Thiocapsa rosea: one gene and its partner. The protein of the gene in region 1 interacts with the protein of each later gene in a pairwise test. Links are inferred from orthologs where the notes say so. Each region holds a gene or a part of one and is shown on either strand. Other genes may lie near its edges. The genes, in order: odhB and lpdA.

Evidence for each region.
Region 2: the proteins of odhB (region 1) and lpdA interact in binary tests that used the Escherichia coli proteins (3 or more experiments, as listed by UniProt). The link is inferred for Thiocapsa rosea from one-to-one orthologs.

The regions. Positions count from the first base shown.
Region 1 is NZ_RBXL01000001.1:2,805,782-2,809,099, forward strand. What follows is about bases 197-3,196. They hold odhB (2-oxoglutarate dehydrogenase complex dihydrolipoyllysine-residue succinyltransferase), read right to left. Parts: upstream 2,333-3,196; coding sequence 1,061-2,332; downstream 197-1,060. Other genes in these bases: BDD21_RS12465 (flavin prenyltransferase UbiX), read left to right, coding at 197-344; BDD21_RS12470 (DUF29 domain-containing protein), read right to left, coding at 399-872; BDD21_RS12480 (2-oxoglutarate dehydrogenase E1 component), read right to left, coding at 2,329-3,196. In the rest of the region: more of BDD21_RS12465, read left to right, coding at 1-196; more of BDD21_RS12480, read right to left, coding at 3,197-3,318. UniProt on the Escherichia coli protein: E2 component of the 2-oxoglutarate dehydrogenase (OGDH) complex which catalyzes the second step in the conversion of 2-oxoglutarate to succinyl-CoA and CO(2).
Region 2 is NZ_RBXL01000001.1:4,128,194-4,131,508, forward strand. The notes cover bases 30-3,026. They hold lpdA (dihydrolipoyl dehydrogenase), read right to left. Parts: upstream 2,389-3,026; coding sequence 670-2,388; downstream 30-669. Other genes in these bases: BDD21_RS18580 (hypothetical protein), read left to right, coding at 30-181; BDD21_RS18585 (BPTI/Kunitz domain-containing protein), read left to right, coding at 187-465; aceF (dihydrolipoyllysine-residue acetyltransferase), read right to left, coding at 2,570-3,026. In the rest of the region: more of BDD21_RS18580, read left to right, coding at 1-29; more of aceF, read right to left, coding at 3,027-3,315. UniProt on the Escherichia coli protein: Lipoamide dehydrogenase is a component of the glycine cleavage system as well as of the alpha-ketoacid dehydrogenase complexes.

The DNA of each region.
Region 1 (3,318 bases):
CGAGCGGCTCCAATCCACCCGACGCCATGGTCATCTGCCCCTGCACGACAGGCACGCTTGCGAGCATCGCTGCGGGTGTTTCGACCTCGCTCATCGATCGCGCAGCAGACGTCACCATGAAGGAGTCGCGCAAGCTGATCCTGGTGATCCGCGAGACACCCTTTACCGCCATCCATCTCGAAAACATGCTGCGTCTCGCGCGCGCCGGTGCGGTCATCATGCCGGCCAATCCGGGGTTTTACTTCAAGCCTACGCGTGTCGAGCAGATCGTCGATTTCATGGTGGCCCGAATCCTGGACCATTTGGACGTGCCGCATCGGCTGATGGCGCGTTGGGGGGAGTAGTGCCGGGTCGGCGGTATGAGCGTGCCGAGCATCGGGCCGGGTGTTATGGCTCGGTCAGCCGGTCGTTTCGGGATAGAAGTCGCGACTGAAGATCTGCCCACTTTGATAAGGACATTCGGCCGGAAAGGTCGTGGCCGGAAGTCCTGTCTCGTCGGCGGCGAGGTTGACTGCTTGGACATAGGATTCCCCGATGGCATCCTCGAGCACGCGTTTCAGCCCCGGGTTTTTTTCCATCAGATATGACAGGGCAGCGCGTTGCTCGATGATGGTGTTGCGCCAGCTTCTGCCTTCGAAGTCCGCCCAGCGCTCGGACAGTCGGCTGTATTGGAATTGCCACTTGAGCAGATGCGCGAGCAGCACGCGCAGACGGTTGACCAGCTCATGCCGCTGACTCCTGCCCATGTCGTCCAAGTCCTCGATCAAATGGTCAAGATCCAGCTCGGCGAATCGCCGCTGCCGCAGCAGAGCGGCCGTCTGGGCTGCCCAGGCTGGATAGTCCTGCTCGTACAGTCGGTCTAGGTCGGTCATCGGAACACCGTCCTCTAATTGATCAATCGGCGGGCGTCGTTCAGACACCCGCGCGCTTCTTCACTCTACTGATGGGCAGGTTATCTTTGAGCCGTTTCCAGGCTCCTTAAACCGCGCAGACTCCAACGGTTGTGAAGTCTGCCGGGGCCGATCCCATCCAAAACATCGCATATCGCGCTGGGCGCGGTTTAGATCCTCAACAGCAACCGCGCCGGATCCTCCAACGTCTCCTTGATGCTGACCAGGAACTGCACCGCCTCGCGTCCGTCGATGATCCGGTGGTCGTAGGTCAGGGCTAGATACATCATGGGTGCGATCTTGATCTCGCCCTTGTCTGCGATCGGGCGCTCCTGGATCTTGTGCATTCCCAGGATCGCGCTCTGCGGCGGGTTGAGGATGGGCGTGGAGAGCAGCGAGCCGAAGACCCCGCCGTTGGTGATCGAGAAGGTGCCGCCGGTGAGCTCTTCGTAGCTGAGGTTTCCGTTCTGCGCTTTTTCTCCGAAGGCGACGATGCCCTGCTCGACGTCGGCCATGCTGAGCTGGTCGCAGTTGCGCAGGATCGGCACGACCAGACCGCGCGGGGAGCTCACCGCGATGCCGATGTCGTAATAACCGTGATAGATGATGTCGTCCCCGTCGACCGAGGCGTTGATCACCGGGAAGCGTTGCAGGGCCTCCACGGCGGCCTTGACGAAGAAGGACATGAAGCCGAGCCGAACCCCGTGGGTCTTCTCGAACTGGTCTTTGTAGCGACTACGTAGTGCGAGAACGGCCTTGAGATCGACCTCGTTGAAGGTGGTCAACATGGCCGCGTTTTGCTGGGCCTGCACCAGGCGCTCGGCGACGCGTGCACGCAGGCGGGTCATGGCCACCCGCTGCTCGGGGCGGCCGGCCTCGCCGGTGAGGCTGGGGCTGGGCGCGGGCGCCGCGGGGGTCAGCTCCGGATCCTTTGCCGGAGCGGCCTGCTCGCGCTCGTCGAGATAGGCGATGACGTCGGCCTTGTGGATGCGCCCGTCGCGGCCCGTGCCCGGGATCGCGTGCGGGTCGAGATTCAGCTCCTTCACCAGGCGGCGTGCGGCGGGGGCGACCTGGGGCTCGGTGCCGGCCGGTGCGCTCTTCGCCGCAGGGCTCGGCGGCATGGGTTTGGCAGGCGTGGCGGTGGCAGGCGCGGCCTTGGCTGACGGCGGAGATGACTCGCGCGCCGACGGCGCTGCCCCGGCCTCGCTCGCCTCGATCAGTGCCAGCACGGCATCGGACTGAACGACATCGCCCTCTTTGGCCATGATCTCGCCGAGGATACCGTCGATCGGCGAGGGGACCTCGAGCACGACCTTGTCGGTCTCCAGATCGACCAGGTTCTCCTCGCGCTTGACCGAATCGCCCGGGCGTTTGTGCCAGGTCGCGACCGTGGCGTCGGCAACCGACTCGGGGAGGGCGGGGACACGGACTTCACTGCTCATTGTGGCGGGATCCTTTTATTCATGCTGGGGTTCAAGTGCCCGGTCAGGGCCTCGTCGATCAACCGATCCTGCTGCTCGACGTGCGCGGCGCGGTGGCCGACGGCCGGTGCGGCGGAGGATGGGCGGCCGACATAATAGGGCCGCTTCCCGTCCTGCATCAGGTTGTGGAAGCGGTGTTTGATCTGATCCCAAGCGCCTTGGTTCTGCGGCTCCTCTTGGCACCAGATGATCTCTTCGGTGGTGGCGTAGGTCTCGAGCGCGCGGTCGAAATGCTCCTTGGGGAAGGGATAAAGCTGCTCGATGCGGATGATGGCGACATTCGTCAGGCCGCGCGCACGCCGCGCTTCGAGCAAATCGAAATAGACTTTACCGCAGCAGAAGACCACGCGCTCGGTCTGCGCGGGGTCGATCGGGTCGATCTCCGGGATGACCGTCTGGAAATGACCGCTGGTCAGCTCGTCGAGCGCGGAGACCGCGAGACGATGGCGCAGCAGGCTCTTCGGGGTCATGACGATGAGCGGTTTGCGGTAGTCGCGGACGATCTGGCGGCGCAGCAGGTGATACATCTGAGCCGGCGTGGTCGGCACGCAGACCTGGATGTTGTGCTCGGCGCAGAGCTGCAGGAAGCGCTCCAGACGGGCGGAGGAGTGCTCGGCGCCCTGGCCCTCGAGTCCGTGCGGGAGCAGCATCACAAGTCCGCAGCACAGCCCCCACTTGGTTCCGGCGGAGGTGATGAACTGATCGATCACCACTTGGGCGCCGTTGGCGAAGTCCCCGAACTGGGCCTCCCAGAGTGTCAATGAACTCGGCTCCGCGGTCGCGAATCCGTACTCGTAGGCCAGCACCGCCTCTTCGGACAAGAGCGAATCGATCGCAATATAAGCGCCCTGATGTTCGCCGATGTGCTGCAGCGGGGTATAGGCGTTGCCGGTGACTTGATCGTGGATCTTGGCGTGACGATGGAAGAAGGTCCCGCGACCGGCATC
Region 2 (3,315 bases), 1.3 Mb from region 1 along the record:
AGGCGTGCCGGCTTGGACGCTCTTCCTGCATGGTCCGAGGATCAAAGGTTGGGGATTCCGTCGAGGCGGTTCCGTTCAGGTGATGGCGAAGGACGGCAGCGAGTTTCGGCATCGCGATTGGTGGAAGCACGCACCGACGGGTGCGCAAATCCGCGCGACTGCGCGAAGCCGGTCCCGATGAGGGCTATGGGGTTAGGCCGGTTTCGCCTTCCGGCGCTCCTCATCCTCATTCTCATGGCAGGCATCGCGGGATGTGGCGGTGCTCCCACAGGAGGCGGCAGCGATGAGCTGCCCGTCGCCTGCCTCGTCAAACCCGACCCCGGCCCCTGCCGTTCCAATCAGCTCGGATTCTATTACGACTACCGAGACGATCGCTGCAAGGCGTTCACCTACGGCGGCTGCGCGGGTCGGGTGCCGTTCGCGACCTTGCAGCAGTGTTTGGACTTCTGCGGGGCGAAGCGGTGAGGCTTTAAACCGCGTCCAGAGTGACATGCGTCATTTGCATTTTGCGTTCGGCCTCGGAGATGTCCTCGATCTCGGCAAGACGCGGTTTAAAAGTTTATATTTTTTAATATCTTAAACCGCGCCAGCTCCGACAGTGATCGGAGACGGCGTGGCCACTTCAATCCAATACACTATGCATACCGCGCTGGGCGCGGTTTACGCGTATCAGCGCTTCTTCGGCGGGAGTAGATCCGTGATCGAGCCGTGCGCCATCTCGGCGGCGAGCCCGATGGTCTCGTTCAGGGTCGGGTGCGGGTGGATGGTCAGACCGATGTCTTCCATGTCCGCACCCATCTCAAGCGCCAGAACAGCCTCGCCGATCAGCTCGCCGGCGTTCGGGCCGACGATGCCCGCACCCAGGATGCGCTTGGTCTCCGGATCGAAGAGCAGCTTGGTCAGACCCTCGTCGCGGTGGATGCCGAGTGCGCGACCGCTCGCCGCCCAGGGGAAGACGCCCTTCTCGTAGGCGATGCCCTTGGCCTTGGCGTCGGTCTCGGTCAAGCCCATCCAGGCGACCTCGGGGTCCGTGTAGGCGACCGAGGGGATGGTCATGGGGTCGAAGAGGGCAGGCATGCCGGCGATCACCTCGGCCGCGACCTTGGCCTCGTGCGTCGCCTTGTGGGCGAGCATCGGCCCGCCGACGACGTCGCCGATGGCGAAGATGTTCGGCACGTTGGTGCGCATGTGGGCATCGACCTTGATGAATCCGTGCTGATCGACCTTCACCCCGGCGGCCTCGGCGTTGACGAGCTTGCCGTTCGGGCGTCGGCCGATGGCGACCAGCACCTTGTCGTAGATCTCTTCGCCCGGCTTTTTGCCCTCGAAGACGACCTTGATGCCTTCGGCGGTGGCGCTCATCTGCGCGACCTTGGTGTCGAGTCGGATCGTGCTGTAGCGCTTCTTGATGACCTTTTCGAGCGCGCGTACCAAATCGATGTCCGCCCCCGGCATCAACTGATCCTTCATCTCGACGACCTCGACGGTCGAGCCAAGCGCGCTGTAGACGCTTGCCATCTCGAGCCCGATGATGCCGCCGCCGACGATCAGAAGACGCTCCGGGATGTCCGCGATCTCGAGCGCGTCGGTGGAGTCCATGACCCGCGGGTCGTCATGCGGAAAGCCCGGGATCTTCATGGGCGCCGAGCCGCAGGCGATGACGCAGTGGTCGAACAGGATTCGCACCGGACCACCGGGTTGTGCCACGGCGATCCGGTTCGGCGCCTCGAAGCGTCCGGTGCCTTGGACCACCTCGACCCGGCGTTGCTTGGCCATGGCCGCGAGACCGCCGGTGAGCTTGGCGACCACCTGCTCCTTGCCCGCGCGCATCTTGTCCAGATCGATCTGCGGCTCGCCGAAGGTGACGCCCATCGTGCCGAGCGTCTTGACCTCTTCGAGAATGGCGGCCGTATGCAGCAGCGCCTTCGATGGGATACAGCCGACGTTCAGACAGACGCCGCCGAGGGTGTCGTAGCGCTCGATCAGGACGACCTTCTTTCCGAGATCGGCGGCGCGGAAGGCGGCGGTGTAGCCACCGGGACCCGCACCGAGCACCACGACTTCGGTGACGATCTCCTGAGACGCGGCAGCAGCCGTGCTCACGGATTCTTTGCCCGCTTCGCCTCCGCCCGTCGCCTTGACGTCGAGCGTCATGATGAGCGTTCCTTCCGAGATCCGATCGCCGACCGCGACCTCGACCGTGCGCACGTTCCCGGCACGCGGCGCCGGGATCTCCATGCTCGCCTTGTCGCTTTCGAGTGTGATCAGCGACGCTTCCTCGATCACCGAATCGCCCGGTGAGACCAGGACCTCGATGACCTCCACGTCTTTGAAGTCACCGATGTCCGGTACCTTGACCTCGATGATGTCGCCGCTCTTGTCGTTCATGGTGTGATTCTTCTCTTGGGGCCGGCAGTGGCCGCGCGATGATGATGGCTCGATAGCGCCCAATGCTAGACGAAAGCGTGTCGCGAGGCGAAACCCTCGATCCTATTCACTGCATTGGGTTCGGGCGTCGCGCTCGGGCATGGGGCGTGGCGCCGGTTCGCACGCCCGCCTCCGCGCCGCCCTACAGCAGAAGCTGGCGCAGATCCCCGAGCAGCTCCCCGAGCAGGCTGGTGAAGCGCGCCCCGTCCGCGCCGTCGACCACTCGGTGATCGTAAGACAGCGACAGCGGCAGCATCAGGCGCGGCTCGAAGGTCTGCCCGTTCCAAACCGGCTTGATCGTCGCGCGCGAGACCCCGAGGATGGCGACCTCGGGCGCGTTCACGATCGGCGTGAAGGCAGTCCCGCCGATGCCGCCGAGGCTGGAGATGGAAAAACAGCCACCCTGCATGTCGCCCGGCAGCAGCTTGCCGGCGCGTGCCTTCTCACCGAGCTCGGAGAGTTCCGCGGCCAGCGCAAAGATGCCTTTCTTGTCGACGTCGCGCACGACCGGGACAACCAGACCCTGCGGCGTGTCGACCGCCACGCCGATATGGGTGAAGTGCTTGAGCACCAGACCCTCGCCGTCCGCCGTCAACGAAGCCTTGAGGACCGGCATCCGGTTCAGCGCCGTCGCGACCGCCTTGAGCAGGAAGGGGACGAAGGTCAGCTTGATGCCCTTCTCGGCGGCCTGCGCCTTTTGCGCCTTGCGGAAGTCTTCGAGCGAGGTGATGTCCGCCTCGTCGAACTGGGTGACATGCGGCACCGAGAGCCAGCAGCGGTGCAAATGCCGACCGCTGAGCTTCTTGATGCGCGACAGCTCGGTGACCTCGACCGGGCCGAACTTGCCGAAATCGATCTCGGGCGCTGCTGGCAGGGCGAAGGGTAGGG